One region of the Burkholderia sp. BCC1999 genome, then DNA from elsewhere that is predicted to be linked to it. Evidence: riboswitches for the same ligand, from Rfam matches in the RefSeq annotation. Region 1 holds a riboswitch; each other region holds the start of a gene.
What was found. Region 1 has a riboswitch for cobalamin ahead of cobA (uroporphyrinogen-III C-methyltransferase). Riboswitches for the same ligand answer to the same signal wherever they lie in the genome.
Positions count from the first base shown of each region.

Region 1 (10,662 bases):
GACGACGGCTCGCAGCGGTTCGAGTATCCGCGCGGCCCGTACGGCACGAGCACCTACATGCTCGATTTCGGGCCCGACGGCCGGCTCGTGTCGATCACGCAGGCGCTGACGGCGGCGAACATCGCGAAGGTCGTGCCCGGGATGTCGAAGGACGACGTGCGGCAACTGCTCGGCAAGCCGACCGAGATCGCGCAATACGCGCTGAGCCACGAAGAGGTGTGGAGCTGGCACTGGGCCGAGGGCGGCGTCTCGGGCGACGCGATGTTCAACGCGCATTTCTCGCCCGACGGCACCGTGATCCGCACTTCGCGCTCGGAAGCGCCGGGCCGCGAAAAGCCCTGACATCGCGGCGCCTCGCCGGTGTCCCGGTCAGAACGCCGTGCCGCCGAACAGCGCCACGACCACCTCCGGATTCGACGGCCAGTACATGTGCATGTACGTCGCGACGATCGCGCCATGGCGATAGACGGCTTCGCCGCTGCCCGGCGTGCCGTCGGGGCGCACCGCGTTCGCGACCGGTTCCAGCGGCGTCGCGAGCGTCGAATAATGAAACGTATGACCGCGCATCGGCCCGGTGTGCGTATCGAACTGCTGCATGCCGAGCGCCGCGAACCGGCGCTGCATCGTCGCATGACCCGGCAGCAGACCGAGCATCGGCGTTGTCGCGCCATCCACGTCGGTCAGCGATTCACCGAGATACACCATCCCCCCGCATTCCGCGACGATCGGCCGGCCGGCCGCCGCGTGCGCGCGAATCGTCCTTGCGGTCGCGGCATTGGCCGCGAGCGTCGCCGCATGCAGTTCGGGATAGCCGCCCGGCAAAAATAGCGCGTCGCAATCGTCCGGCACGGGTTCATCGGCGAGCGGCGAGAAGAACCGCAACTGCGCACCGAGCGCGTCGAGCAGCGCCAGATTCGCCGGATAGATGAACGAGAACGCCGCATCGCGCGCCACCGCGATCCGCTTGCCGGCGAGCGCACGCGGCAACGGCGCCGCGGCGTCCGGTTCCGCGAACGCGACAGCGGGCGGCAATTCGGCGAGCGCCGTCTGCGCGAGCACGTCGGCCGCGCGATCGAGGCGTGCGTCGAGATCGCCGATGTCGGCCGGCTGGTGCAGGCCGAGGTGCCGCTCCGGCAGCGCGATGCCCGCATCGGCCGGTACGTGCCCGAGCCAGCGGAGGTCGCCGGGCAGCGCCTGTTGCAATAATTCCGCATGCCGCGCCGAGCCGACGCGATTCGCCAGCACGCCGTGAAACGGCAACCCCGGCCGGAACCGCGCGAGCCCGAACGCGATCGCCGCGAACGTCTGCGCCATCGCCTTCGCCGAGATCACCGCGACGACCGGCACGCCGAACGCGGCCGCGAGATCCGCGCTGCTCGGCGTGCCGTCGAACAGCCCCATCGCGCCTTCGATCAGGATCAGGTCGGCATCGCGCGCGGCATCGGCGAGCAACGCGCGGCACCCGGCTTCGCCGACCATCCCGAGGTCGAGCGCATGCACGGGCGCGCCGCTCGCGCGTTCGAGCAGCATCGGATCGAGAAAATCGGGCCCGGTCTTGAACACGCGCACACGGCGGCCGAGCCGGCGGTGCAGCCGCGCGAGGCCGGCCGTCACCGACGTCTTGCCCTGGCCCGACGCGGGCGCGCTGACGAACAGCGCGGGGCAGGCGAGCATGCTCAGAACTCCACGCCGCGCTGCGCCTTCACGCCTTGCTCCTTGTACGGATGCTTGACGAGCCGCATTTCGGTGACGAGGTCGGCCGCATCGATCAGCGCATCGGGCGCGTGTCGCCCGGTCACGACGACGTGCACCGAGTCGGGGCGCGCGACGAGCGTCGCAAGCACTTCGTCGAGCGGCAGGTATTCGTACTTCAGCACCGTGTTCAGCTCGTCGAGGATCACCATCCGGTAGTCGCCGCTCTCGATCATCCGGCGCGCCTCGTCCCAGCCCTTGCGCGCGGTCGCGATGTCGGCGTCGCGGTTCTGCGTGTTCCACGTATAGCCGTCGCCCATCGTCACGAAATCGCATTCCGCAACCGCGCCGAGGAAGTCGCGCTCGGACGTGTGCAGCGCGCCCTTGATGAACTGCACGACGCCAAGCCGCATGCCGTGCCCGAGCACGCGCACGGCCATGCCGAACGCAGCCGTGCTCTTGCCCTTGCCGTTGCCGGTATTGACGATCAGCAGGCCTTTTTCATGAGTGGCCGCAGCCTGTTTCTTCTCGTGGCCGGCGCGGCGGCGTTCGGTCATCCGCTGATGGGATTCGGCGTCGGTTTTCATCGGATTCGTCCTGTCGAAAGAAAGCGAACAAAGGGTTCAGAGCGGGCCGGCGAACGCGACCGTCACGCCGTCCCGGATGGATTTGGGGCCCAGCAACCGGCCGTTCGGCGCCGCGAGCTGCGCGCACGGTTCGGCCACACCGGCCACACCGAAGCGTGCAAGCGCGGCGTCCGACGGACCGCTCGCGGCCAGTTCGGGACGGCTCGCCAGCTGCGCCGCGTCGAACGCGACGAGCGGCCAGCCGCGTCGCGCGCACAGCGTGCGTAGCGCACGGGCACGCGCCTTGTCGGCGAGCGTCGCGACGAGCGCCGGTTCAATGGCCGGATAACACGCCAGCGCCGCGCGGATCGCGGCATCGAGTTGTGCGGCCGTGACGTCCGCGCGAAAGCCGATGCCGAGCGCGACGCGCATCATGCGCGGCCACCGAGCGCCGCGCGCACCGCCGGATCGTCGGCGAGCGCCGCGACGCGGCCGATCACGACGATCGCAGGCGAACCGAGTCCGGTCGCGCCGATGCGTTCGACGAGGCTGTCGAGCGTCGCGAGTACGTGCCGCTGTTCCGGGCGGGTCGCATTCTCGATCGCCGCGCACGGCGTATCGCCCGGCAGGCCACCGTCGCGCAGCGCTGCGGTAATCGCGTCGAGCCGACGAATGCCCATGTAGATCACGATCGTCATGCGCGTGGCCGCGAGCGCGCGCCAGTCGGGCTCGTCGGTGCCTGCGCCATGGCCGGTGACGAAGATCACGCCTTGCGCGTCACCGCGCTGCGTGACGGGAATGCCGAGCGCGGCCGGCGCGGCGATACCCGCGGTGATGCCGTTCACGACCTCGACCGGAAAACCCGCCGCACCGAGCGCGGCCAGTTCCTCGCCGCCGCGGCCGAACACGAACGGATCGCCGCCCTTGAGCCGCGCGACGCTCCGGCCCGCGCGCAGGTGCGCGAGCATCGCGGCGACGATCGCTTCTTGCGGCGTCGACGCATGGCCGCCGCGCTTGCCGACATGCTCGATTTGCGCGTCGGCGCGCGCATGGCGCAGCACGTCGGGGTTCACGAGATCGTCGACGAGCAGCACGTCGGCCATGCCGATCGCGCGCACGGCCCTGAGCGTCAGCAGGTCGGCGTCACCGGGGCCGGCGCCGATGAGCCAGGCGCGGCTCATCGGCGCCGGCACGGCACGCACCGTGTCGAAACAGTGGAAAGGAAAAGGCGGGCGGCACATCGGCGGCCGGCGGACAGGCAATGCATGACGGATCGGGCGAAGCCCGCGCGAACGCGGGCGGAATGCGCACCCCATCCGTCCCCCGCGGATCGGGCGTTCGGCGAGCATCGGGCTCGCCCCTTGCGTCGGCCGGTATCCGGGCTGGCCGCTTGCCAGGCCGCAGCCTTCCCGCCCGGTGAAGGGCAGTGGCATCGCGGGCGGCCTGGGCGCGTGCGCGGGGAGCGCGTCGCGCGGGCGGCGTACCGTTGCGGGGACAGCACAGGCCGGGCGGATGTCCGCCTCCTGTTTCCCGTTTAACTGCATGCGCGGAATGCGCATGCGAGCACCGAACGCGGCGCTACGATAGCACACGGTTCGCCCGCGCGAACCGGCCACCGACGGCCTTCGGCGCGGCGCACGGGCGATGCGCAACGCAGTCCGGCCGCCCATGGCGCCTTGACGCTCCCCGCACCGCCGCCTACACTCGCACGCGTTTTGGTGCTCGCGCGTGCCGCTCCGGCGCGCGCAGTTAAACGGGAAACAGGGAGCCTGCCTGCATCGCAGTCGAGCCAACCTGTGCTGCCCCCGCAACGGTAAGCGAACGTGTCGCGCGCAACGCGATGCAGCGCCGCTTCGCCGCCTGTCTCGTGCAGGCGGACGACCGCCACTGGATGCCGCGTGCATCCGGGAAGGCGAAGCGGCGTGTTCGCCAGCCCGGATACCGGCCTAAACGTTGGGGTTCAGCGCCGCGGGGAGGCGGCGCATCGTCCACGGCCGCAGCAGGCCCGACGCCCGGTGTTTCCCGCTGTCTGCGCCGATCGGCCCCCGCGCGAATGCGCCCGGGCCGGCGCGGCGAGCAGCAGGCGGCGCGGGCAGGGCCGGTGGCAGCCGTGTTGGCATTCACGATGTCGACCGTTCGCAAGGAAGCACCATGTCCGAATCGTTGTTCCGCCCGTCGTGCGGCTGTCCGCGCGGATCCCGCGGCGATCTTCCTGCGCTTCGCCCGCTGAATTGCCTTGCCGCCACCGACGCGACGATCCCGTCCTGATTCCCTCTTCGACACCGGACCTACCATGACCCTACGCAAGCTTCCCGTCACGATCGTCACGGGCTTTCTCGGCAGCGGCAAGACGACGCTGATGCGCCACATCCTGCAGCACGCCGAAGGCCGCCGCATCGCGGTGATCGTCAACGAATTCGGCGAACTCGGCATCGACGGCGAGATCCTCAAGGGCTGCGGCATCGGCTGCGAGGATGCCGAGGGCGCGCAGGGCGAAGCGTCGGGCCAGCTCTACGAACTCGCGAACGGCTGCCTGTGCTGCACCGTGCAGGAAGAGTTCTATCCGGTGATGGAGGCGCTCGTCGAGCGCCGTGCGGACATCGACCACGTGCTGATCGAGACGTCGGGCCTCGCGCTGCCGAAGCCGCTCGTGCAGGCGTTCAACTGGCCGACGATCCGCAACAGCTTCACGGTCGACGCGGTCGTGACCGTCGTCGACGGCCCGGCCGCCGCGAGCGGCCAGTTCGCGGAAAACCCGCAGGCCGTCGACGCGCAGCGCCGCGCCGATCCGAACCTCGACCATGAATCGCCGCTGCACGAACTGTTCGCCGATCAGCTGTCGTCCGCCGATCTCGTGATCGTCAACAAGGCCGATCTCGTCGGCAATGCGGAATTCGCGCAGATCGAAACCGCGATCCGCGACGAGATCCCGCCGCAGGTGAAGATCGTGCGCGCGACGCGCGGCGAGCTCGACCTCGCGATGCTGCTCGGTCTCGAATCGGCATCTGAAGAAACGATTCACCTGCGTCACGACCATCACGGCTCGGCCGACGACGGCGATCACGATCACCATCACGACGATTTCGACTCGGTGGTCGTGTCGGGCGATGCCGGCACGCGTGAGGCGACGATCGCCGCGCTGCAGCGGGTCGTCGAAGCGCACACGATCTACCGCGCGAAGGGTTTCGCCGCGCTGCCCGGCGCGCCGATGCGGCTCGTGATCCAGGGTGTCGGCCGCCGCTTCGACAGCTATTTCGACCGTCGCTGGCAGGACGGCGAAACGCGCGCGAGCCGCTTCGTGCTGATCGGTGAGGATCTCGACGCGGCCGCGCTGCAACGCGCGTTCGACGCTGCGTGCGCGGCCGAGCCGCAACAGGCGTAACACACGATGCATCTGCTGCGCACCACGCCGGGCGGCTTTGTCGACGATACGCAGGGTGTCGTCCGGATCGACCAGCAGCCGGCCGACATCGTGATCCTGAGTTCGGCCGACACGACGCTGTCGCTGCTCGCGAGCATCGTGCCGCAGTTGCCGGCCGGGTTCCCGAGCGTGCGGCTCGCAAACGTCACGTTCCTGCGCCAGCCGGCGTCGGTCGATTTCTACGTCGACGACGTGCTGCGCCACGCGAAGACGGTCGTGATCGATCATCTCGGCGGCGAGGCGTACTGGCCGTACGGGATCGAGCAGGCCGTGTCGCTCGCGTCGAAGCGCGGGCAGCAGCTCGCGATGTTCTCGGGCGACCTGCAAGAAGATCCGAACCTCGTCGCGAAGAGCACCGTCACGCCGGATCTGTGCCGGCTGTGGTGGCGCTACCTGCGTGAAGGCGGCGTGCACAACGCCGACGCGCTGCTGCGCAGCATCGCCTTCCATACGCTCGGGTTCGGCGACGAACCCGAGTTGCCGCGCCCGCTGCCGGCCGCCGCGCTGTATCACCCGGCGCGCGACCGCGCGAGCGTCGACGACTGGCGGCCGCGCTGGACGCCCGGTGCGCCCGTCGTCGCGATCCTGTTCTATCGCGCGCACTGGCAGGCCGCGAACACGACCGTGTTCGATGCGCTGGCCGATGCGCTCGTCGACGAAGGGCTGAATCCGCTGCCGATCGCGGTGACGTCGCTGAAGGATGCGGTGAGCCGCGAGGTCATCACGCAGCTCTGCGACACGCACGACGTCGCGCTCGTGCTGAACACGACCGCGTTCGCGGCCGGCGCAATCGACAGCCCCGAACACGACGTGCTCGCCGGCGACGCGCCGGTGCTGCAGGTGATCCTGTCCGGCGGCAATCGCGACGCGTGGGTGGCCGACAACCAGGGGCTGCATGCGCGCGACATCGCGATGCACATCGCATTGCCCGAGGTCGACGGCCGGATCGTCACGCGCGCAGTGAGCTTCAAGGGGCTCGCGTATCGCTGCCCGCACACCGAAGTCGATGTCGTGCGCTACCAGCCGGACGCCGAGCGGATCGCGTTCGTCGCTGCGCTTGCGCGCGGCTGGTGCCGGCTGCGCACGCTCGATAACGCCGACAAGCGCGTCGCGCTGATTCTCGCGAACTATCCGCAAAGCGAAGGGCGGATCGGCAACGGCGTCGGGCTCGACACACCGGCGTCCGCGCTGCGCGTGCTCGCGGCGCTGCGCGACGCGGGCTACGCGCTGGCCGACCTGCCGCCCGACGGCGACGCGCTGATCGCCCGGCTCACCGAAGGCGTGACCAACGACGCGGCCGTGCATGCGTTGCGGCCCGCGTTCCAGAGCTTTCCGCTGGCCGACTACGTTGCGCGTTTCGCGCGGCTGCCGGCGGCGGTGCGCGACGCGCTGAACGAACGCTGGGGGCCGCCCGAAGCCGACCCGACATTGCGGCAAGGGCGTTTCACGATCGCCGGCTGGCGCGCGGGCAACGTGTTCGTCGGCATCCAGCCGTCGCGCTCGCGCGGCGAGAACGACTATGCGAGCTACCACGACGCGGATCTCGTGCCGCCGCACGCGTATCTCGCGTTCTATTTCTGGCTGCGCGATGCGTATCGCATCGACGCCGTCATCCATCTCGGCAAGCACGGCAATCTCGAATGGCTGCCGGGCAAGAGCGTCGCGCTGTCCGACGCGTGCTGGCCCGACCTGACGCTCGGGCCGCTGCCGCACCTGTATCCGTTCATCGTCAACGATCCGGGCGAGGGCAGCCAGGCGAAGCGCCGCGCGCAGGCCGTGATCATCGATCACCTGATGCCGCCGCTCACGCGCGCGGAAAATTACGGCCCGCTGCAGGATCTCGAGCGGCAGGTCGACGAATACTACGAAGCGTTGATGGTCGATGCACGGCGCGCGAAGCTGCTGCGCAAGACGATCCTCGCAACGATCGCCGAACATCGTCTGCATGACGAACTGAGCGTGTCGCCGCCGCGCGATACGGGCGACGAGGATGCGCTGCTGACGCGCGTCGACGCATGGCTGTGCGAACTGAAGGAAGCGCAGATTCGCGACGGGCTGCACGTATTCGGCATGTCGCCGGCCGATCGCCAGCGTCGCGACACACTGCTCGCGCTCGCGCGCTTTCCGGTCGGCGACGGCAAGGGCGCTCGCGCGGGGCTGATCGGCGCGCTGGCGCGCGATCTCGCGCTCGGCGACGACTTCGATCCGCTCGCGGCCGACTGGGCCGCGCCGTGGGCCGGCCCGCGCCCGGCGGTCCTGCAGGCGCTCGACGCATCGCCGTGGCGCCATGCGGGCGATACGCGCGAGCGGCTCGAACGGCTTGCTCAGCAATGGCTGGACGGGCTGTGTGCGGCCGATGGCGGCAACCCTGGCGCCGACGCGATAGCGTCCGGCGAATGGCCGCACACGCTCGCGGTGATCGAGCGCGTCCGTGCGACGCTGCTGCCCGCGCTCGACGCGTGCGGCGGCGAGGAAATGCGCCAGCTTTTGCGCGGACTCGACGGCCGCTTCGTGCCGCCGGGGCCGAGCGGCTCGCCGTCGCGCGGCCGCCCCGACGTGCTGCCGACCGGCCGCAATTTCTACTCGGTAGACACGCGTGCGGTGCCGACGCAGGCCGCCTGGTCGCTCGGCCTGAAATCCGCGCAGCAACTGATCGAGCGGCATCTGCAGGATCACGGCGACTATCCACGCGCGATCGGCCTGTCCGTCTGGGGCACGGCGACGATGCGCACGGGCGGCGACGACATCGCGCAGGCATTCGCGCTGCTCGGTGTGCGACCGAAATGGGCGCACGGCAGTCATCGCGTGACCGACTTCGAGATCCTGCCGATCGAGATCTTCGACCGGCCGCGCATCGACGTGACGCTGCGCGTGTCGGGCTTCTTCCGCGATGCGTTCCCGAACCTGATGCATCTGTTCGACGCGGCCGTGCAGGCAGTCGCCGCGCTCGACGAGCCCGAGGAGCTGAACCCGATCCGCGCACGCATCGAGCGCGAACGCGCGAAATGGATCGCGCAGGGCGTGGCGCCGGACGAAGCGCGGCGCCGTGCCGGCTGGCGCGTGTTCGGTGCGCGTCCGGGCAGCTACGGCGCGGGGCTGCAGGACCTGATCGACCAGCGCCGCTGGCAGTCCGACGCCGATCTTGCCGATGCGTACCGCCAGTGGGGCGGCCATGCGTATGCGCAGAACAGCGCGGGCGACGCGGCGGCCGACGTGTTCGGCGAGCGGCTCGCGACGATCGACGTCGTCGTGCAGAACCAGGACAGCCGCGAGCACGACATCCTCGATTCGAACGACTACTACCAGTTCCAGGGCGGGATGACGGCGGCCGTGCGGCACCTGTCCGGGCAGCAGCCGAGCATCTACCACGGCGACCATGCGAACCCGGTCGCGCCGAAGATGCGCACGCTGCGCGAGGAAATCGCGCGCGTGATCCGCTCGCGCGTCGTCAACCCCAAATGGCTCGACGGCGTGAAGCGTCACGGTTACAAGGGCGCGGCCGAGATGGCCGCGACCGTCGACTACCTGTACGGCTACGACGCGACCGCGCGCGTGTTGTCCGACCACCAGTACGCGCTCGTCGCCGACGCGTACCTGTTTGACGACGCCACCCGTGCATTCCTCGAACGGCACAACCCGAAAGCGCTGCACGGCATCTGTGAACGCTTCGTCGAGGCGATGCAGCGAGGCCTGTGGCAGCAGCCGGGCGACTATCGCGAGCGGATCGAAGCGGTCTGGCTCGCGAGCGAACAACTCCAGGAAGGAGGACGGCGATGACCGATCCGACGACGCACCGCGCCCGCGCGGTCTTTCCGTTTGCGGCGCTGGTCGCACAGGATGCGCTGCAGCAGGCGCTGCTGCTCGCCGCGATCGACCCGTCGCTTGGAGGCGTGCTCGTAAGTGGCCCGCGCGGCACCGCGAAATCGACCGCGGCGCGTGGCCTCGCGGAGCTGTTGCCCGAGGGGCAATTCGTGACGCTGCCGCTGTCGGCGAGCGACGAACAGGTGACCGGCACGCTCGACCTCGCGCATGCACTGGCCGAAAACGGCGTGCGCTTCCGGCCGGGCCTGCTCGCCCGTGCGCACCTCGGCGTGTTGTACGTCGACGAAGTGAACCTGCTCGCCGACGGGCTCGTCGATACGCTGCTGGACGTCGCCGCGAGCGGCGTGAATATCGTCGAGCGCGATGGCGTGTCGCACGCGCACGACGCGCGCTTCGTGCTGGTCGGCACGATGAATCCCGAGGAAGGCGAGCTGCGCCCGCAACTGCTCGATCGCTTCGGGTTGATGGTCGAACTGGAGAATTGCTTCGACGCCGCGCACCGCGAGCGGATCGTGAAGGCGCGGCTGGCATTCGATCTCGATCCGGATACGTTCCGCGCACGTCACGCATCCGCGCAGCGCGCACTCGGCGACCGGATTCACGCGGCGCGCGCACGGCTGGCGACGCTCGATTTCGACGATGCGGTCCATGCGCGCGTCAGCGCGCTGTGCATCGATGCGGCCGTCGACGGGCTGCGTGCCGATCTCGTGATGCTGCGCGCCGCGCGCGCACTGGCGGCGCTGGAACAGGCCGACGCGGTGACGGTGTCGCATGTGGAGCGCGTGGCGCAGGCCGTGCTGCGGCACCGGCGCCATGCGGGTACGCCACCGTCGCACGGATCGTCGCAACCAACCGGTGAACGCGACGATCGTTTGCCGCCGGATGCGCGCCAGCGGCCCGACAACCGACAGGACGAGACACAAGGCGATGCATCTGCGTCACAGGGCGACTGGGGCTACTTGCCGCCCGAGCCGGCTGGCCTGCGCGAAGTCAAAGGCGTCGTGCCGCTGCCGCTAAAAAAACGCTGAGCCATCGAGCCGGCGCCGCCGCGAACGCCGTTCGCGGTCCTCGATGGCAGTCAGGCGCAGCCGCGCGCGTACCGGGCACGGCACGCGCGGGCACTGCCGTTGCGTGGCCGGCGACGCTCGCCGCGAAGCGCGG
Region 1 covers NZ_CAJPHP010000012.1:22,928-33,589, reverse strand. Annotated here, with positions in the region: gene bamE (outer membrane protein assembly factor BamE domain-containing protein) at 1-342, shown strand, start outside; gene U5809_RS18720 (cobyrinate a,c-diamide synthase) at 370-1,674, opposite strand; gene cobO (cob(I)yrinic acid a,c-diamide adenosyltransferase) at 1,677-2,279, opposite strand; gene U5809_RS18710 (cobalamin biosynthesis protein) at 2,316-2,693, opposite strand; gene cobA (uroporphyrinogen-III C-methyltransferase) at 2,690-3,499, opposite strand; cobalamin riboswitch at 3,609-3,844, opposite strand; cobalamin riboswitch at 3,958-4,223, shown strand; gene cobW (cobalamin biosynthesis protein CobW) at 4,552-5,640, shown strand; gene cobN (cobaltochelatase subunit CobN) at 5,647-9,456, shown strand; gene U5809_RS18690 (ATP-binding protein) at 9,453-10,529, shown strand.

Region 2 (10,662 bases), on a different contig from region 1:
TCCACGAGCGGATTCCCGCGTCCGTTGCGCGCGACGACCATGTGGAACGTCACGTCGTAGCGCAGTTCATCGGGATTGAGCGGCGCGAGCAATCCCTGCGCGACGTACGGCGCCGCGAAGTGCTGCGGCAGGTAGCCGAGGTGGTGGCCGGACAGGATCAGCAGCGCGACGGCCTCCATGTTGTCGGCGGTCGCGGTCACGCGGTCGGGCGTCGTCGACAGTTGCGCCTCCGGTAGCGGATACGAGCGCCACGCCCATTCGAAACCCGCGACGTCGGCCGGCGTCAGCATGCCGGCGCCGTCGAACAGCGGATGGCCACGGCCGCAATACGCGACCTGACGCTCGATGAACAGCGGCGTGTAGTGCAGCGACGGCACGCGGTGCCAGAAGTAGCCGACCGCGATCTGGATCTCGTCGCTCAGCAGTTTCTCCTCGAGATCGCCGGGTGCGCGCACTGAAATCGAGAAACGTACGGCTTCGTCGCGCGTGCGGAACGCGGCGATCGCCTCGGCGATCCGCGCGTTCTGGCTCACCGGCGTATGGCCGATCAGGCCGATGTTCAGCGTGCCGACCAGCTGGCGGTCCATGTGCCGCGCGGCCATCCCGAATTCGTCGAGCGCCGCGAGCAGCTTGCGGCTCATCGCGTGGAACCGTTCGCCCTTCGGCGTGAGCCGGAAGCCGCTGCGGCCGCGCTCGCAGAGCCGGTAGCCGAGCCGCGTCTCGAGCGACGACAGTTGCGCACTGATCGTCGACTGCCCGACGTTCAGCACGGCCTGCGCGGCCGATACACCGCCCGCGTCCGTGACCGCGAGAAACACGCGGATCAGCCGCAGATCGAGGGTCGACAGATTCCCCAGCACGTTCATCCCCTTCCATACATCGATGAAAATCGATGTTTACGTCGATATCTTCGCATTCTTCTTTCCCGGCGGAGCGCGTAAAACTGTGCGCCAAGCCGCGTCGCATGATACGGCAACCCCACATCGGAAGAGACAGCCCATGAACGACCACACCCATTTCCAGCCGCTCGGCGGCAATGAAATGCCGCGCTGCGGCGGCATCGCCACCATGATGCGCCTGCCGCACGTGGCGAGCGCCGAAGGCCTCGACGCCTGTTTCGTCGGCGTGCCGTTCGATCTCGGCACGTCCAACCGCACCGGCGCACGATTCGGCCCGCGCCAGATCCGCACCGAATCCGTGCTGCTGCGTCCGTACAACATGGCCACGCGCGCAGCGCCCTTCGATTCGCTGCAGATCGCCGATATCGGCGATGTCGCGATCAACCCGTACAACCTGCACGATTCGATCGCGCGCATCGAAGCCGCGTACGACGCGATCCTCGAACACGATTGCAAGCCGATCACGCTCGGCGGCGACCATACGATCGCGCTGCCGATCCTGCGCGCGATCCACCGCAAGCACGGCAAGGTTGCATTGATCCACGTCGATGCACACGCCGACGTGAACGACACGATGATGGGTGAAAAGATCGCGCACGGCACGCCGTTCCGCCGCGCGGTCGAGGAAGGCCTGCTGCACGGCGACAAGGTCACGCAGATCGGCCTGCGCGGCACCGGCTACGCGGCCGAGGATTTCGACTGGTGCCGCGAGCAGGGCTTCCGCGTCGTCCAGGCCGAGGAATGCTGGAACAAGTCGCTTGCACCGCTGATGGAAGAAGTGCGCGCACGCGTCGGCGATACGCCCGTCTACATCAGCTTCGACATCGACGGCATCGACCCGGCCTACGCACCGGGCACCGGCACGCCGGAAATCGCGGGCCTCACGGTGCCGCAGGCGCTCGAGATCATCCGCGGCGCGAAGGGGTTGAACATCGTCGGCTGCGATCTCGTCGAAGTCGCGCCGCCGTACGACCCGTTCGGCACCACCGCGCTGCTCGGCGCGAACCTCGCGTACGAGCTGCTGTGCGTGCTGCCGGGCGTCGCGTACCGCGACTGATCCCGGCGCCACCACTATTCCAAATCAAAGGATTCCAGAGGAGCACACATAAAGATGGGGACTTCCGTCAAGCAACCGAAGCGGGCGGCGCTCGCTTCGTTCGTCGGCACCACGATCGAGTGGTACGACTTCTATAGCTACGCGACCGCCGCCGCCATCGTGTTCGGGCCGCTGTTCTTTCCCGGCGAAAACCGCTTCATCAGCCTGCTCGCGTCGTTCGGCTCGTTCGCGGTCGGCTTCTTCGCGCGGCCGCTCGGCGGCGTGATGTTCGGCTATCTCGGCGACCGCTTCGGCCGCAAGCGCTCGCTGCTCGCGACGCTGATGCTGATGGCCGTGTCGACCGTCGCGATCGGCCTGCTGCCGACTCATGCGCAAGCCGGCGTGATCGCACCGATCCTGCTGGTGCTGATGCGCGTGCTGCAAGGCATCGCGGTCGGCGGCGAATGGGGCGGCGCGGTGCTGCTCGCCGGCGAGCATGCGCCCGAAGGCAAGCGCACGTTCTTCGCGTCGTTCGCGCAGCTCGGCAGCGCAAGCGGCCTGATCCTGTCGATGCTCGCGTTCGGTGCGATCAGCACGCTGTCGAAGGACGACATGATGAGCTGGGGCTGGCGCGTGCCGTTCCTCGCCAGTTCCGTACTGCTGATCGTCGGCTTCGTGATCCGCGCGAGCGTGTCCGAGTCGCCCGAGTTCGAGGAAGTCAAGAAGAGCGGCAACATCGCGCAAAAGCCGTTGCGTGAAGCGCTCAAGTACTGGCCGCTGCTGCTGCTCGCGATCGGTGCGAACGTGTACGGCATCGCCGGCGTGTATTTCAGCAACATCTTCATGATCAGCTATGCGACGCAATTCCTGTCGCTCGACCGGTCGATGGTGCTGCATTGCATGACGATCGTCGCGGTGCTGCAGTTCGTCGTGCAGCTCGCGGCCGCGTTCCTCGCGCAACGCTTCGGCACCACGCGCGTGCTGCTGATCACCGGCGCATGGGCCGCGATCGTCCCGTTCCTGATGCTGCCGCTCGTGCACATGGGCACGCCGCTGTCGATCACGGTCGGCGTCGGCCTCGCCACGCTCGCGGAATCGGGCTACTACTCGGTCGTCGCGGGCTTCGTCAGCGGCATCTTCGTCGCGCGCATCCGCTATACGGCGATCTCGATCGCGTACCAGGTGTGCGGTGCGCTCGCCGGCGGCCTCACGCCGCTGGTGGCGACCATCATCGCGCAGAATACCGCGCCGCAATGGTGGCCGCTCGCGATCCAGTACACGAGTGCCGCCCTAGTGTCGTCGCTGTGCGTGTGGCTGATCTCGCGCCGCGTCAGCATCGACGATGCCGGTGCGCCCCGCAAGCAGGACGACGCGCTGCCGCGCGGCGCGCGCACCGTGTAACACCCGTGCACCGGCGCAGGCAGCTTCACCCGCCTGCCCGGTCATCGCAAGCAAGGGCAGCGCACCGCGCTGCCCTTTTTCATTTGCCCGTACGGAAGTCCGAGCGCCAAGGCAGGCATCGCGTTGCGCGAGCCGCGGCGCGCGCAATACGACCGGCCCGCGTTGCCCGCGTCAATGCACCTGATTGCGCAGCGTCTTCGCCGCAGCAACCATGTTCGTCAGCGCCGGGATCACCTCCGCCCACTGGCGCGTCTTCAGGCCGCAGTCCGGGTTCACCCACAGGCGCTCCGCCGGAATCCGTTCCGCCGCCTTCCTCATCAGGCCGACGATGTGATCCTGCGTCGGGATGTTCGGCGAATGGATGTCGTACACGCCCGGCCCGATCTCGTTCGGATACCTGAAGCTGTCGAACGCGTCGAGCAGCTCCATGTCCGAGCGCGACGTCTCGATCGTGATCACGTCCGCGTCCATGTCGGCGATCGACGCGATGATGTCGTTGAACTCCGAATAGCACATGTGCGTATGGATCTGCGTGTCGTCCTGCACGCCGTTCGCGGTGATGCGGAACGATTCGACCGCCCACTTCAGGTACGCGCCCCATTGCGCGCGGCGCAGCGGCAGCCCTTCGCGCAGCGCGGCCTCGTCGATCTGGATCACGCGCACACCGGCCTTCTCGAGATCGAGTACCTCCTCGCGGATCGCCAGCGCGAGCTGGTAGCACGACACCGAGCGCGGCTGGTCGTCGCGCACGAACGACCAGTTCAGGATCGTCACGGGGCCGGTCAGCATGCCCTTCATCGGCTTGTTCGTCAGCGACTGCGCGTAGGTGATCCATTCGACCGTCATCGCCTTCGGGCGGCTGATGTCGCCGAACAGGATCGGCGGCTTCACGCAACGCGAACCGTACGACTGCACCCAGCCGAACTGGCTGAATGCGTAGCCGTCGAGCTGCTCGCCGAAGTATTCGACCATGTCGTTGCGCTCGGCTTCGCCGTGCACGAGCACGTCGAGTTCGAGCGATTCCTGCTCGCGCACGCTGCGCTCGATTTCAGCCTGCATCGCCGTGCGGTAGCCGGCCTCGTCCAGCGCGCCGGCCTTGAACTGGCTGCGCGCCTGGCGGATTTCGGCGGTCTGCGGGAACGAGCCGATCGTCGTCGTCGGGAAAGCCGGCAGCTTCAGTCGCGCCGACTGCTTCGACGCACGCTGCGCATAGGGGCTCACGCGATTGCCGAGCTGCGCATCGATGCGCGCGATCGCGGCCTTCACCGCCGGGTTGTTCACGCGCGGCGAGCGACGTCGCGAGTCGATCGCGGCAGCGTTCGCAGCGAGCGCCTCGGCCACCTTGTCGCGGCCTACGTTCAGCGCGGTCGCGAGCACCTTCAGCTCGTCGAGCTTCTGCAGAGCGAACGCGAGCCACGAGCGGATTTCCAGATCGAGCTTCTCCTCGCTCGCGAGATCGACCGGCACGTGCAGCAGCGAGCACGACGGCGCGAGCCACAAACGATCACCCAGTTGCTTCGCGAGCGGTTCGAGCCAGTCGAGCGTCGCGTTCAGATCCGTCTTCCAGATGTTGCGGCCGTTGATCGCGCCCACCGACAGCACGCGCTCGGACGGCAGTTCACGCACCAGTGCGTCGATTTCGTCGCGTGCGTTGATCGCATCGACATGCAGGCCGTCGACCGGCAGCGAAGCCGTGAGCGTCAGGTTGTCCTGAAGCTGGCCGAAGTACGTGGCGAGCAGCAGCTTGATGCGACGCGTTTCCAGCGCCGCATACGCGGTGCGGAATGCCTGACGCCATTCGGCATCGAGCTCCGTCACGAGGATCGGTTCGTCGATCTGCACCCATTCGACACCCTGCGCGGTCAGCGTGTCGAGCAGCGCGCCGTACACGGGCAGCAGCTTGGGCAGCAGCGCGACGCGATCGGAATCGTCCTTCGCCTTGCCGAGCCACAGGTACGTGACGGGGCCGAGAATCACCGGCTTCGCGTTCACGCCCTGCGCATTCGCCTCGGCGAGTTGCTGCAGCAGGCGCGACGGATCGAGCGAGAAGTTCGTGTCCGCGTGAAACTCCGGCACGATGTAGTGGTAGTTCGTGTCGAACCACTTCGTCATTTCACCGGCCGCGACACCGCCGCAGCATGCCGCGTGTTCTTCCGCCGACTGCGCCGAACGGCCGCGCGCGACGCGGAAATAGTTGTCGAGCGCGTCGCCATGGAAATCCAGCACGCGCTTCGGCAGGTTGCCGAGCGTGAAGCTCATGTCGAGCACCTGGTCGTAGAACGCGAAATCGCCGATCGGCGCCAGGTCCAGGTCGCGCTGGTCGTGCCAGTGGCGCCGGCGCAGCTCGGCGCCGAGCGCCTTCAGTTCGTCACGCGACGACTCGCCCTTCCAGTAGCGTTCGAGACCGAACTTGAGTTCGCGCTTCGCGCCGATGCGCGGAAAACCGAGGTTGTGTGTCGTAACCATGAAGCTGCCGTCCAGAGAAAAATTGAAGATCCGGCAGCCATCATAGGGATTTCAAACCATGAAATAAAATGGCATTATTTCATTCATCCATTAAAGTTATTCATGCATCTGTTGCGCGAGCGAAATCCATGCTGGAACGATTCCATCTCGTCGTCATTCGTGAAGTCGAGCGCCAGGGCTCGCTGACCGCAGCCGCCAATGCGCTGCACCTCACGCAATCGGCGCTCAGCCATACCGTCCGGAAAATCGAGCAGCAGCTCGGCACACCGATCTGGGACCGCGAAGGCCGCGGCCTGCGGCTCACGCAGGGCGGGCAATATCTGCTGAAACTGGCGAACCGGCTGCTGCCGCAGTTCGAGCTTGCCGAGGAGCGGATGAAGCAGTACGCGAAGGGCGAGCGCGGCACGCTGCGCATCGGGATGGAGTGCCACCCGTGCTACCAGTGGCTGCTGAAGGTCGTGTCGCCGTACCTGTCGCGCTGGCCCGACGTCGACGTGGACGTGAAGCAGCGCTTCCAGTTCGGCGGTATCGGCGCGCTGTTCGGCCATGACATCGATGTACTCGTGACGCCCGATCCGCTGAACAAGCCGGGCCTGCGCTTCGATCCCGTGTTCGACTACGAGCAGGTGCTGGTGGTCGCCGACTCGCACCGGTTCGCGAACGCCGACTACGTGACGCCCGAGCAACTGACCGACGAGATCCTCATCACGTACCCGGTCGAGACCGACCGGCTCGACATCTACAACCAGTTCCTGACGCCGGCCGGCATCGTGCCGAGGCGGCACAAATCGATCGAGACCACCGACATCATGCTGCAGATGGTGGCGAGCGAACGCGGCGTGGCCGCGCTGCCGAGATGGCTGGCCGACGAGTACGCGGACCGGATGCCGGTCGTGCCGGTCAAGCTCGGCAAGAAGGGGATCTCGAAGCAGATCTTCCTCGGCATTCGCGAAGCGGAGGCATCGATCGACTATCTGGCCGCGTTCGTCGCGCTCGCGCGCGAATCGACGTGGAGCGCGCCGCGCATCCTGCGCTAGGCGCGCTCCGCTCCGTTGCGCTGTGCGTTACGCGGCGCGCACGCCGACGCGTTCGCTGCGCTCGACCCACGCGCCGAACAGCAGGCCGATCGTCGTCCACATGATCACCTGCATGCCGATCGCCGCGACGCGGAACTTCCACAGCACGGCGGCCGGGAAATCGGCCGGCAGCTCGCTGACCGACGGCAGCCCGATCTGCACGGCCGCGATGATCGCGACAAACACGAGCCCGGCGACGATCGACGCGTTCCACTGGCCGAGCTTCGCCAGCAAATGGCGGCGCACGCTGACCGAGAACACCATCGTCGCGACCGAGATCGCGATCATCAGGAAAAACAGGCCCGTGCGATAGCCGATCGTGTCGGGATCGCCGACCGACGGCGGATTGGCCGGGTACTTGAGGTTCGGCACGATCACGAGCGCGACGAACGCCGCCAGCGCGAGCCACGCGGCCAGCGGACGGGCCGGAAGGCGGCTGCCCCGCCCGTAGGCAAACGCGAAGACCAGCGAGAACAGCCCGCCGAATGCCGCGCCGTAGGTCACGACGCCCGTCAGCAGCCCGAGGCCGGCCTGCGTGTGGCGGCTGACCAGCTCGGGCTCCGGTGCGTCGCCTTTGGCGGCGTCGGCTTTTTCTTCGAAGGAGATCGCCTGATCGACTTGCGGTTCACCGACGACTCTGGCGAAACCGAACGTGAGGAGGCCTGCGGCGATGCCTGCGAGCATCCCGCGCATGAGCAGCTTTCCGACCATCATGACCTCCGCGTCAGTGGCAGGGAAAGCCGAGCAGATGGCGGCCGTCGTGGACGAATTCGTGGACGTACATGCCCGGCACGAGCGACGTCGCGCCTTGTTCCGCGCCGACGAAATAGAGGGCGAGCAACAGGATCAGGCCGACGAATACGGCCCACGGCAACAGTTCACGGACGGGGATGGGTGCCGGCACGACTGCCGGCTTCAGCACTGCTTCGCTCATGGATGCACCTCAGGGGAATCGCGCCCCGACAAATGTTGGATGGGTACGAAGGCAGGTCTGGCTTCCGGGATCATGGATTCCCCGGTTACAGTGGCGCGACCGCGCCGGAATTGCACCGGCTTCCGCGTTTCGTATCGGGCGAATTGTACGCGCGAACGTTCGTGTATTGAAGTGATCGCGCAAAGGCGATCGCGTCCCGCTCCGGCCCCCCCGAAAACCGACATGACCCTGCATGCCTCGCTACGCCTGATCGCACACGCATCGACCCGGGCGATGCGTACCGGCACGTTTCCCGACGACGATCCGCTCGATACACACGGGCTCGCCGAAGCCGCAGCGCTACGCGACCGGTGGGCGGGTACCGCCGGCGTGCTCGTGCTATGCAGCCCTGCTTGCTGCGCGCGGCAGACCGCCGATGCGCTCGGCCTTGATGTCGACATCGACGACGCGCTGCGCGACATCGATTACGGCAACTGGCGAGGCCAGCGCTTGCACGACCTCGCTCGCGACTTGCCGGACGAACTGGGTGCGTGGATCGGAAATCCGTCGGCGTCGCCGCACAGCGGTGAATCGTTCGAAGCAACCATGCGCCGCGTCGGCACATGGTTGAACGCGCTGCAGCACGACCGCGACATCGTCGCAGTCACACATGCGCCAATCGTCCGCGCGGCCGTCGCACACGTGCTGCGGATGGATTCGAAGGCAGCAACCCGCATCGACGTCCCGCCGCTGTCCTGCACGACGTTCGTTGCGTCGCCACATGGCTGGACGTTGAGCGGGGACGACGATCGGCGCGACACTCACGCGTGAGCCCCTTCCGCGTCGCGGTCACGATGTGAATCGCGATACGAGCCGACGCGTCTCGCCGCAAGCACACCTTACATCGCTGTAAGACACACCGTTCGTGATCCCGACTGTCATCAAACTGACTGCTGGCCGCAGATAGGATCGGACGCGGTTCCCTTACGAGATGCCGTCATGAATCAACCTGCTTCGTCCGCACCGAACAACTCGGGCTCCGTCGAACGCACCAGACAGGTCGGCTATGCCGTCTTCCTGCTGGTGCTCGCGCTCGGTGCGATCTATATCGCCACGCACCTGATCGACGATCTGTCGCCGGTCCGCGAAGGGAAGCTGTTCCCGTACCTGCTGCTCGGCGCCGCGCTGCTGATCGCGCTCGGCTTCGAATTCGTCAACGGCTTCCATGACACCGCGAACGCGGTCGCCACCGTGATCTACACGCACTCGCTGACGCCCAACGTCGCGGTGATCTGGTCCGGCATGTGGAACTTCCTGGGCGTGATGGTCTCGAGCGGCGCCGTCGCATTCGGGATCCTGCAGTTGTTGCCGGTCGAGCTGATCCTGCAGGTCGGCAGCGGCGCGGGTTTCGCGATGGTGTTCGCACTGCTGATCGCCGCAATCGTGTGGAACCTCGCGACCTGGTATTTCGGGTTGCCGTCGTCGAGTTCGCATACGCTGATCGGGTCGATCATCGGCGTCGGGCTGATGAACCAGCTGATGCACGGGCCGTCGGGTACGAGCGGCGTCGACTGGGGCCAGGCGCTCGGTGTCGGCAAGTCGCTGCTGTTCTCGCCGATCGTCGGCTTTCTGTGCGCAGCGCTGCTGCTGCTCGTGCTGAAGACGCTCGTGCGGATCCCGGAGCTGTACAAGGAGCCGCCGAAGGATCAGCCGCCGCCGTTCTGGATTCGCTGCCTGCTGATCCTGACCTGCACGGGCGTGTCGTTCGCGCACGGGTCGAACGACGGGCAGAAAGGGATGGGCCTCATCATGCTGATCCTGATCGGCACGGTACCGACTGCGTATGCACTGAACAAGGCCGTCACGCCGGCCGAATCGCAGACGTTCGTGGCGGTCGCGACCCAGGCCGCCGCGACATTCGGGAAGTATACGAACGGCGTCGCGCCGTCCGCGAACCCGCGCGCCGACGTCGAACACTACGTGCAGCGTCGTGAACTGACGCCCGCCGTGCTGCCGGCCGTGCAGCAGCTGTCGACGTCGCTCGCGACCGCGGTCGGCGCGTCGGGCTCGATGGCAGCCGTGCCGCAGCGTGACGTCGACAACGTGCGCAACACGATGTATCTGGTGTCCGAAGCAATCCGCCTGATCGAGAAGTCGGGCCAGCCCGCGTTCGCCGCCGACGACAAGCTCGCGATCGACAACTATCGCAAGCAGCTCGACCACGCGACCAAATTCATTCCGACGTGGGTGAAGGTTGCCGTCGCGATCGCGCTGGGCCTCGGTACGATGGTCGGCTGGAAACGGATCGTCGTGACCGTCGGCGAGAAAATCGGCAAGCAGCATCTGACGTATGGACAGGGCGCATCGGCCGAACTCGTCGCGATGCTGACGATCGGCGCCGCCGACGTGTACGGGCTGCCGGTGTCGACGACGCACGTGCTGTCGTCGGGTGTCGCGGGCACGATGGCGGCGAACGGGTCGGGGCTGCAATGGGGCACGGTGCGCAGCCTCGTGCTCGCGTGGGTGCTGACGCTGCCGGCGTCGATCGTGCTTGCCGGCGGGCTCTACTGGTTGTTCCGGTCAATGGCTTGATGCGCGTTGCGACGGGTGGCCGGTATGCGCCGGCCGCTTGTCGTGGAAGATTCGCTGCTCGCCTCTCCGCCTCTCCGCACTGATACGTCGCAGCCTTCGATGCGTCCGTGCGCGCCCCGTGCCCCCTCTCGCTTCCGAATTGAAGCGCAAGATCTGGAGCGCACCTGCACACGAACGTCGCTAGACTGGGTTCATCAATTTTCTTCGTGGCGCCAATCGTGCTCGCAATGCTTTCGAGCATTACGCACGGATCGGCGCCACATCGCTGACGAACCGAGG
Region 2 covers NZ_CAJPHP010000028.1:91,707-102,368, forward strand. Annotated here, with positions in the region: gene U5809_RS30595 (LysR family transcriptional regulator) at 1-866, opposite strand, end outside; gene speB (agmatinase) at 1,000-1,956, shown strand; gene U5809_RS30605 (MFS transporter) at 2,011-3,336, shown strand; gene metE (5-methyltetrahydropteroyltriglutamate--homocysteine S-methyltransferase) at 3,508-5,802, opposite strand; gene U5809_RS30615 (LysR family transcriptional regulator) at 5,931-6,839, shown strand; gene U5809_RS30620 (CbtA family protein) at 6,867-7,589, opposite strand; gene U5809_RS30625 (CbtB domain-containing protein) at 7,603-7,812, opposite strand; cobalamin riboswitch at 7,845-7,988, opposite strand; gene U5809_RS30630 (histidine phosphatase family protein) at 8,035-8,622, shown strand; gene U5809_RS30635 (inorganic phosphate transporter) at 8,791-10,383, shown strand.
Region 2: another riboswitch for cobalamin. It lies ahead of U5809_RS30625 (CbtB domain-containing protein); the one in region 1 lies ahead of cobA (uroporphyrinogen-III C-methyltransferase).

Region 3 (10,662 bases), on a different contig from region 1:
AGCATCTCGACGACGTGTCGTCGTCACTGCGCCGGCTCGGCACGCTGCTCGGCACTCAACCGGCGGCCGATGCGGCTGCGGCCGCCTATACGCGCGACATCGCGGCACTGCGCACACGCTACGCGGCGCGCGCGCCCGTCACGATGTTCTTCCACGTCTGGGATCGGCCGCTGACGACGCTCAACGGCACACACCTGATCAACGAAGTGATCGAGCTATGCGGCGGGCGCAACGTGTTCGCGTCGCTCAAGCCGCTCGCACCGACCGTCACCGACGAGGCCGTGCTCGCGGCGAATCCGGAAGCGATCGTGACGACCAGCGCCGGTGCGACGCGTTCGAACGAACCGCTGCCGAGCCTGGCACGCTGGCGCGCGTGGCCCGCGCTGACGGCCGTGACACGCAACAACCTGTTCGCGATCGACGGCGACCTGCTGACGCGGCCTTCGCCTCGGATCGCACAGGGTGCGGCCGCGCTGTGCGAGGACCTCGATGCCGCGCGTGCGCGGCGGCCGGCGCGCTGAATTCCTGCAACATGCCGGCACATCGCGCACCTGCGCCCGATGTGACCGCTATCCGAGGAACGGATTGGCCGCGCGCTGCGTCGTTCACACGCAGACGCCGGCGCGCCTATTCGTCCCAGTGCATGACTTTCCACGCTCGCGTGTCGCGGTCCGCGCGCAACCAGACGACTCCGCCCGTCGGCACCGGCCGCGACAGCATCGTCTCGAGCGGTACACGCAATACATGGGACGCGAACGCACGAATAACGCCGGCATGCGTAACGATCCATTGCGGCCCGTCAAACTGCGCAACCGCATCGGTCTGCCGCGCAACCCGCTCGACGAACCGCGCAACGCTTTCGCCGCCATGCGAGCACGCATGCATCAGGTCGGCCGCCCACGCATCGAGCGCCGCGCGGTCGATGTCGTCCCAGCGCTGCATTTCCCACGCGCCGAAGTCCATTTCCTGCCAGCCGACATCGCACCGCAACGGCACATCGAACGCCTGCGCGAGCCGATCGGCAACCGATAAGCAACGCGTCAACGGGCTCGTCCAGACCTGCGCGGGCAACGGCGCGCCGAGAGCCGACAGATGCGCACGCACGGCCTGCGCGCCGGCATCGGCCGGCGCGGCGAGCGGCACGTCGCTGCGCCCGTAGCAGATGCCCGGTTCGACACCGACGGCCGGATGACGGATCAGGACGACGTCCATCCGAGCACCACGAGATAGATCGCCAGTTCGCACAATTGCTGCGCGAAGCCGAGACAGTCGCCCGTATAACCGCCGATCCGCTTCACGAAATAACGGGCTGCCCACGCGCGCACGAGCACGAGCGCCACGCACACCGCGACGCCCATGCGCCAGTCGGGCCAGAACAGCCACGGCAATCCGAATACGGCCGCGACGCACGCCGCGCGCGTGCCCATCCGCTGCGCGACCGGCTTCGCCTTGCCTTCCGGTCGCACGTAGTCGAGCGTCATCAGCAGGCTCACGGCCGCCGCACGGCTCGCCGCATGCGCGGCGATCATCGTCCATGCGGCACGCAGCGGCAGCATCGACGCAAGCGCCTGCCATTTCAGGCCGAGCGTGATCACGAGCGCGACCGCGCCGAACGTGCCGATCCGCGAGTCGTGCATGATGCGCAGCACGTCGTCACGCGTAAAGCCGCCGCCGAACGCATCGCAACTGTCGGCGAGGCCGTCCTCGTGGAAGGCGCCGGTCGCAAGCAGCGTCGCAGCGATCGACAGCCCGACCGCGATCGACGGGGGCAGCACGCGCAGCGCGACGAGATAGACGAGCGCGCCCCACGCGCCGACGCACGCGCCGACGAGCGGAAAATAGCGCGCGGCCTGGTCGAGATCGCCGGCCGCATAGCCGATCGAACGCGGCACCGGCACGCGCGTGAAATAGCCGAGCGCGACGAAGAAGTAACGCAGTTCGGCCCGCACGCCGCGCGCGCGCTCAGGCGTCACGATTGTCGACGCCTGCGGATTCGAAGCTCGCCATCTCGCTGAGGAACGCCGCAGCCGCGCGCACGAGCGGCAGCGCAAGCGCCGCACCCGTGCCTTCGCCGAGCCGCAGGTCGAGTGCGAGCAGCGGCTTCGCGCCGAAATGCTCGAGCATGCGCCGGTGCCCGGCCTCGTGCGACGTATGCGAGAACACGCAGTAGTCGCGCACGCCGGGCGCGATGCGCTCGGCGACGAGCAGCGCGGCCGTCGCGATGAAGCCGTCGACGAGGATCGTCATCCGCTCGCTCGCGGCCGCGAGGTACGCGCCCGTCATCATCGCGATCTCGAAGCCGCCGAACGTCGCGAGCACGTCGAGCGGCGCGATCGCGTGCGAATGCTTGACGAGCGCGCGGCCGAGCACCGCGCGCTTGTGCGCGAGGCCCTGGTCGTCGAGGCCCGTGCCACGCCCGACGCACGCGTCGATCGGCACGTCGAGCAGACGGCTCATCAGGCACGCGGCCGACGACGTGTTCGCAATCCCCATCTCGCCGAAACCGATCACGTTCGTGCCGAGCGATGCATGGAGGCGCACGCGCGCCGCACCGGCGGACAGCGCCGTCATCGCCTCGTCACGCGACATCGCCGGCTCCGCCGCGAAGTTGCGCGTGCCGCGCGCGACCGGCAGCGACACCAGCCGGTCGGACAGCGGCAACGGCGACGCGACGCCCGCATCGACGATCTCCAGCGTGCTCTGCGCGACGCCCGAGAACGCGTTGATCGCCGCACCGCCGGCCAGGAAGTTCGCGACCATCTGCGCGGTCACCGCCTGCGGATAAGGACTGACACCCTCGGCCGCGATCCCGTGATCGCCGGCGAACACGATCGTCACCGGGCGCTGCACGACCGGCCGTTCGGTGCGCTGGATCAGGCCGATCTGCAGCGCGAGCGCCTCGAGCTGGCCGAGGCTGCCGGGCGGCTTGGTCTTGTGGTCGATCACATGCTGCAGGCGTATGCGCAGCGCGTCGTCGAGCGGCGCGATCGCGGGCGGGAAGTGGGTCGGAGTCGTCATCGGGAAGCCGTGTCGTGGGCGCGGCACACGCCGCGCATCGGAAGAATCGGAAAAGGAAAGTTCATTGTCGCGCAGGCCACGCCGGCAACAGCGCATCGCGGCCGTTCTCGCGGATCAGCACGAGCGGATAGCCGAATGCGTCGCTCGCGCGTTCGGGCGTCAGCACGTCGTGCACGGGGCCGGCCCACGCGCGACCGCACCCGTCGAGCAGCAGCGCATGCGTCGCGAAACGCCGCGCGAGGTTCAGGTCGTGGCACGAGAACAGCACCGTGCGCGGGCCCGCATCGAGCCATGCGGTCAGCGCGCTCAGGCAGTCGATCTGGTGATGCAGGTCGAGATGCGCGAGCGGTTCATCGAGCAGCATCAACGGCGCATCCTGGCACAGCGTCGCGGCCAGCGCGACCCGCTGCCGCTCGCCGCCCGACAGCGACAACACGTCGCGCGACGCGAGCGCGGTCAGGTCGAACGTCGCAAGTGCATCGTGCGCGGCCGCGCGATCGCCGTCGCGCTCCCAGCCCCAGCCACCGAGATACGGAAAGCGGTTGAGCAGCACCGTGTCGAATACGGTCGCGCTGAACGCGTCGTGCAGTTGCTGCGGCATCAGCGCGCGGCGCTGCGCGAGTGGTTCCGGGCGCCACGCGGCAAGCGGCCGGCCGTCGATCTCGACTTGTCCGCCGGCCGGCGGCTGCAGCCCCGCGAGCGTCGCGAGCAGCGTCGTCTTGCCCGCGCCGTTCGGCCCCGCTACGCACCAGATCTCGCCGGGGCGGAAGGCCTGCGTGAACCCGTCGAGCAATGTGCGCGCGCCGGCCTTCAGCGTCAGGTCGACGGCCGCGTAGCGCAGGTCGCTGCCAGCGTGCAGTGCGGCATCCGTCATCGCATCGGTCTCCTCAACAACATCCACAGGAACACCGGCACGCCGATCAACGCGGTCATCACGCCGACCGGCAACTGTGCGGGCGCGATCGCGGTGCGCGCGAGCAGGTCGGCCGCCATCACGCCGCCGCCGCCCGCGAGCATCGCGGCCGGCAGCAGCATTCGCTGGTCGTTGCCGAACGCGAGCCGCAGCGCATGCGGCACAACGAGGCCGACGAAGCCGATCGTGCCGGCCGTCGTCACCGCAGCCGCGGCGGCCAGCGACGCGACGAGATAGATCCGCACGCGCAGGCGCGCGACGGGCACGCCGAGCGCGAGCGCGGTCGCGTCGCCACGCAGCAGCACGTTCAGTTGCGGCGCGACCGGCAGCGCGACGCAGGCGGCCAGCAGCAGCGCGCCCCATGCGAACCACGGCGTCGTCACGCCGTTCAGGTCGCCCGTGAGCCAGAAGATGATGCCGCGCAGCCTCGCATCGGGTGCGAGCGACAGCAACAGCGTGACGAGTGCGCCCCACCCTGCCGCGATCACGACACCCGTGAGCAGCAGGCGCGGCGACGCGTCGCGCGAATCGCCGCGCCACAGCTCGCGGCGCGCGAGGCCGAGCACGAGCGCGACCGAGACGAGCGAGCCGGCAAATGCGGATGCGTCGACGAGCCACCACGCGCCGCCCGCGATCATCGCGACGAGCGCGAAGCCGGCCGCGCCGCCGGACACGCCGAGCACGTAGGGTTCCGCGAGCGGATTGCGCAGCAGCACCTGCAGCAGTGCTCCGGCCAGCGCGAGCAGCGCGCCGCACGCGAAGCCCGCGAGTGCACGCGGCAGACGCAGCGTGCGGACGATATCGGCAAACAGCGCATCGCCGCCATGCGGCACGAGCGATGCAAGTGCCTGCCACGGCGACATCGGCACGCTGCCGATCGACAGCGATGCGACGAACAGCAACGCGACCATGGCGGCCAGCGCGGCCCAGATTGCGGCAGCGCGCGCGGCGCTCATGCCGTGCACGGCCGCGCGCATGACGCGCGGCGCATCCGCTTGAGGTTGCCGGCCGGACGTGACAAGGACGCCGCGCGGACGATTGGGGTCAGCATCGAAGAACATTCCGTGAAGCATTGCGCGCCCCGCCTCCCCGCAGGCCGCGCGTCACGAAGCCCGTGCGGGCTTCCCGTCTCGGCCGGTATCCGGGCTGGCGGCGGTCCGGCTCGCCTTCCCGCGCGTTTCAAGCGCAGTGGCCCGCGCCCGCGTGCGACACCTGCACGCAAAACGCGCCCGAGCCGGCCTGCGTCGGGAGACGCGGCCGCTTACCGTTGCGGGGGCAGCGCAGGTTGGCACGCTCTCGAAGCGCACGCCCTGCTTCCCGTTTAACCGCGCGTGCCACGCGCGAGCACCGAGGCGGCGCCAGTTTAGGAGCCGGTCGCGCGAGCGTCAAGGAAGCGTCAGGACACGTACGGGAAGCACCGATTCACGGCAAGAAGCAGGGGTGTTACGACTGGAAACGATACAGATGTCGGATTGCGCGTTATTCCGCGCTAAAATGCTGGGTCTTTAGAGGACGCAGCAAATGCTCAACGAACTCGAAACCTTATCTCAAAATATTGGCCGTCTGATTTCGCTGAACAAGCGCTATCACGCGGAACGGCTCGCGCTCGAGGAGCAGGTCGCGCAATTGCGCGCGGAAGCGGACACGGTCCGCGCGGAACTCGCGGAACTTCGCGACGAACGCAATGCACTCGCGGCCGAGCGTGACACGCTGTCGGCAAAGATCGACGACGCCCAGGTGAAACTGAACGCGATTCTCGAAAAGCTGCCGCGCTCGAAAAGCGCGGAGCAAGCCGACAACCAGCTCGACCTGCTGGATGCGCAGGCGCGTACGGATGGCGATGACGCGGCCAGCCACGGAGAACATGCATGAGCACCAAGCAGATCGAAGTCTCGATTCTCGGCCAGCCCTATCGGTTGGCCTGTTCGGCCGAGACCGAAGCGGCGCTGCTCGAGGCAGTCGCGCGTGTCGACGCCGAAATGTCGAAAATCCGCTCGAACAGCTCGGTACGCGGCACCGATCGCATTGCGGTGATGGCGGCGCTGTCGCTCGCATCGGAATTGCTGCGGCTGCAAACGAGCGTGCGGCACGGTGAAGCATTTCCGGCGGAGGAAATCCGTCGTACAATGCACCAGATGAACGAACAGCTCGGCGCGGTGCTCGCACAGCACGAGACGCAGTAACGTTTTAATCGATACGTCGATTCCCCTTGATCTCGGCGGTCAACGGTGGTCAAATTGGCGCATCGAATCACAGTTCAGTCAGCTTCCCTGCCTGGTTCGCCAAGGTCATATATTCCTTGAACCAATGCCATGTGCACGGTTGCGGAAATTTGTAGCACGGGCGCGCGCGTCACTCTGTCTGATGTACCCGAAGTGCTGCTAACTGCGACCAATTCTGAACCCCAGGTTCAGGATGCCGGCCTAGCGGCCAAGGCGGGGACCTATCCAACGGCATCGGGCACGTCCCGGTGCCGTTTTCTTTTGTAGCAGCCTCTTTCTGCGTCGATCACGATCCATGCAATACTGGCTGATGAAGTCCGAACCGGACGAAGCGAGCATCGACGATCTCGCCAACGCACCGCAGCGCTCGCTGCCGTGGACCGGCGTGCGCAACTATCAGGCGCGCAATTTCATGCGCGACACGATGAAGATCGGCGACGGCGTGCTGTTCTATCACTCGAGCTGCCCCGAGCCGGGCATCGCGGGCCTCGCCGAAGTATCGTCGACGCCCTACCCCGATCCCACGCAGTTCGATCCGGCAAGCCCCTATTACGACCCGAAATCGACGCAGGAAGCGCCGCGCTGGCTGCTCGTCGACGTGCGCTACGTGAAAAAGTCGCCGCTCGTGCCGCTCGCCGCACTGCGCGAACACGACGAACTCGCCGACATGCGCGTGCTGGCTCGCGGCAACCGATTGTCGATCACACCCGTGACGCGCACCGAATGGCGCTTCATCACCGAAAAGCTGATGAAGTAGGCCTGCGCCAAAGGTCAAATCTGGTCAGCACACGCGGCCGACACGGAACTCGCGGGTCTTTTGCGCAGCCTAAGCAACCGCTGTCGGCCGATCAGGCCGGCCGTGGTTTATTTCGTCGCGCGGTACGCCCGCGTCGTGCACGCGTGATCCGCGTGCGCGCCCTCGCACAAGGAGTCCAACAATGACCAAGAAATCCGCACTCGCGCTGTCGCTCGCCCTCGCCGCCGCCGTTCCCGTCGCGCTGACGCTCGCGTCGCCGGCCGCGCACGCGCAGACCGCAAACCCGCATTTCCCCGAGCCGGCGGGCGTGCTGTCGCTGTCGTCGCAGGCCAGCGCCGACGTGCCGCAGGACATCATCCACATCACGCTGTTCTACGAGCAGCAGGCCAAGGATCCGGGCAGCCTCACGGCGCAGTTGAACCAGCGCGCCGACGCAGCGCTGTCGCAGGCGAAGAGCGTGTCGGGCGTCACGGCGCACACGGGTGCGTTCTCCGTGTATCCGAGCACCGATCGCGACGGCAAGATCTCCGCGTGGCGCGGCCGTACCGAGGTGGCGCTCGAATCGCGCGATTTCGCCGCGGCGTCGAAGCTCGCGGGCCAGCTGTCGAACCTGATGCAGGTCGCGAACGTCGAGTTCTCGCTGTCGCCTGAGGCGCAGCGCACGGCCGAGCAGAAGCTCACGACCGAGGCGATCAAGTCGTTCCGCGCACGCGCGGACGAAGCCGCGAAGGCATTCGGCTACAGCAGCTACACGATTCGCGACGTGAACGTCGGCAGCGGCCGCAACGTGCAGCCGTACCCGCGCATGATGGCGATGGCCGCGGCACCGATGGACAGCGCGAAGATGAGCGCGCCGATCGCGGTCGAAGGCGGCAAGGCCACCGTGTCGGTCACCGTCAACGGCTCGGTGCAGATGAAGTAACGCACCACGCGCCGCTGTCGCAAACGAAAAACGCCGGCCCGAGGGCCGGCGTTTTTTATGTGCCTGCGCGTTGTCGATGCACGCATCGATTGCGCGCGCATCGATTTCGCATCACGCCGCAGCGTTTGCCGCGCGACGGCGATACGCCCAGACCATCAGCGCGACACCCACGAGGATCATCGGCAGCGACAGCCACTGCCCCATCGACAGGCCGAGCGCAAGCAGGCCGAGGAAGTCGTCGGGCTCGCGCGCGAACTCGACCGTGAAGCGTGCGAGGCCGTAGCCGATCAGGAACAGCGCGGACACGGCACCCATCGGCCGCGACTTGCGCGAGAAGAAGAACAGCGCGAAGAACAGCACGATGCCTTCGAGCACGATTTCATAGAGCTGCGAAGGATGCCGCGGCAGCATCTGGTACTGCATGAACACGTCGGCGAGATGCCACTTCTCGACGAGTTCCGGATGCTTCGGCAGCCACGCCGCATCGTCGCGCATCGCGCCCGGGAACAGCATCGCCCACGGTGCGGACGGATCGGTCACGCGGCCCCACAGCTCGCCGTTGATGAAGTTGCCGAGCCGCCCGGCCGCGAGCCCCGTCGGCACCATCGGCGCGACGAAGTCGGTGACCTGCAGCCAGTGGCGCTTGCGCTGCCACGCGAACAGCATCATTGCGAGCGTGACGCCGAGGAAGCCGCCGTGAAACGACATGCCGCCTTCCCACACCTTGAACACGTCGAGCGGATGCGAGAAATAGAAATCGGCCTTGTAGAACAGCACGTAGCCGAACCGGCCGCCGAGCACGGTGCCGAGCACGCCGTAGAACATCATGTCGTCGATGTCCTTCGCGGTCCAGCCCTGCGCCGCGACATGCGGCAGCTTCAGGCGGATCCGGCCGACGACGATCGCCGCGATGAAGCCGACGAGATACATGAGGCCGTACCAGCGTACGGCCAGCGGCCCGAGATGGATCGCAACGGGGTCGAAATTCGGGTGAATGATCATGGGTTAGCGAAGAAGTTTTCGAATGCGGTACGGCTGTCGCACTGCGCAGCACCGCGCATTGGACGGCGCCGGTGCACCATCGTTCACGTCACGCGGCAAGGCCCTGCGCGCGCACGACGTCGATGAAGCCGGCCAGCACGGGGCTCACGTCGCCCGTGCGCCACACGAGGCCTGTCTCGACGGCCGGCGCGTGACCGGCAAGCGGCCGGTAGACCACGCCAGTGCGCCGCAGGTTACGCAGCGATTGCGGCACCAGTGCGACGCCCATGCCGGCCGACACGAGGCTGACGATCGTCTGCATCTGGATCGCCTCCTGGCCGATGCGCGGGGTTTCCCCCGCCGCGCCGTAGCAGCCCGTAATGATGTCATAAAAGCCGGGCGCCAAACGGCGCGGAAAGATCACGAGCGGCAACGCGGCCACTTCGGCGAGATGCACGGGTTCGTCTTCGGGCGCATCGGACGCCGCTGCCGGCATCGCGACCACCAGCGGCTCGCGCACCACGGGCAGGTACGACAGGCCGGCTGCGTGGCGCGGCGGCACCGGCGGAATGACGAGCCCCGCGTCGATGCGGCCGGCGACGAGCTCGTCGATCTGCACATCGCTCGTCGCCTCCGCGAGTTGCAACCGAACCTGCGGATAACGTGCGCCGAACGCGCGCAGCAGCGATGGCAGCAGTCCGTAGTCGGCGGTCGACACGAACGCGAGCGACAGCGAGCCGGCCTCGCCGCGCGCGAGCCGCCGCGCGAGCGGCGGCAGCGCATCGGCCGACGCCAGCAGCCGGCGCACGTCCGGCAACAGCGCCGCACCGACCGCCGTCAGCGCCACCGAACGCTTGGTGCGCACGAACAGCGCGACGCCCAGCGCTTCCTCGAGTGCGCGGATCGCCTGCGACAGCGGCGGCTGCGTCATCGACAGGCGTTCGGCCGCGCGGCCGAAATGGCGCTCTTCGGCGACGGTCGCGAAATAGCGCCACTGGCGCAGGTCGGGTGTCGGATCGGCCATGCTCGACTCATTCGTGAAACGACTTAATAAGCGACAAATAATATATTGGACATCCCAATCCGGAAACTCCATTCTTGATTGATCCGAACCGGCGCGCCCTCACGAGCGACGCCCATACAACGATGGAGTCCCCCATGTCGTACAACCGTCGCTCGAAGCACATCACGCAAGGCGTGGCCCGTTCGCCGAACCGCTCGATGTATTACGCACTCGGCTACCAGAAGGACGATTTCGACAAGCCGATGGTCGGCATCGCGAACGGCCATTCGACGATCACGCCCTGCAATTCCGGCCTGCAGCGCCTGTCGGACGCGGCCGTCGAGGCCGTGAAGGCGTCCGGCGCGAACCCGCAGATCTTCGGCACGCCGACGATTTCGGACGGCATGTCGATGGGCACCGAGGGGATGAAGTACTCGCTCGTGTCGCGCGAGGTGATTGCCGACTGCATCGAGACCTGCGTACAGGGCCAGTGGATGGACGGCGTGGTGGTGGTCGGCGGCTGCGACAAGAACATGCCGGGCGGCATGATCGCGCTCGCGCGCCTGAACGTGCCGGGCATCTACGTGTACGGCGGCACGATCCGCCCCGGCCACTGGAAGGGCCGCGACCTGACGATCGTGTCGTCGTTCGAGGCCGTCGGCGAATTCACCGCGGGCCGGATGTCGCAAGAGGATTTCGAAGGGGTCGAGAAAAACGCGTGCCCGACGTCGGGGTCGTGCGGCGGCATGTACACCGCTAACACGATGAGCTCGTCGTTCGAGGCGCTCGGGATGTCGCTGCTGTATTCGTCGACGATGGCGAACCCCGACCAGGAGAAGGTCGATT
Region 3 covers NZ_CAJPHP010000004.1:151,333-161,994, reverse strand. Annotated here, with positions in the region: gene U5809_RS07245 (cobalamin-binding protein) at 1-521, shown strand, start outside; gene cobC (alpha-ribazole phosphatase) at 628-1,212, opposite strand; gene U5809_RS07235 (adenosylcobinamide-GDP ribazoletransferase) at 1,197-1,973, opposite strand; gene cobT (nicotinate-nucleotide--dimethylbenzimidazole phosphoribosyltransferase) at 1,963-3,018, opposite strand; gene U5809_RS07225 (ABC transporter ATP-binding protein) at 3,080-3,892, opposite strand; gene U5809_RS07220 (FecCD family ABC transporter permease) at 3,889-5,004, opposite strand; cobalamin riboswitch at 5,046-5,298, opposite strand; gene U5809_RS07215 (ATPase) at 5,453-5,803, shown strand; gene U5809_RS07210 (cell division protein ZapA) at 5,800-6,114, shown strand; RNA gene ssrS (6S RNA) at 6,196-6,377, shown strand; gene U5809_RS07200 (EVE domain-containing protein) at 6,449-6,910, shown strand; gene U5809_RS07195 (SIMPL domain-containing protein) at 7,092-7,832, shown strand; gene lgt (prolipoprotein diacylglyceryl transferase) at 7,944-8,834, opposite strand; gene U5809_RS07185 (LysR substrate-binding domain-containing protein) at 8,923-9,837, opposite strand; gene ilvD (dihydroxy-acid dehydratase) at 9,972-10,662, shown strand, end outside.
Region 3: another riboswitch for cobalamin. It lies ahead of U5809_RS07220 (FecCD family ABC transporter permease); the one in region 1 lies ahead of cobA (uroporphyrinogen-III C-methyltransferase).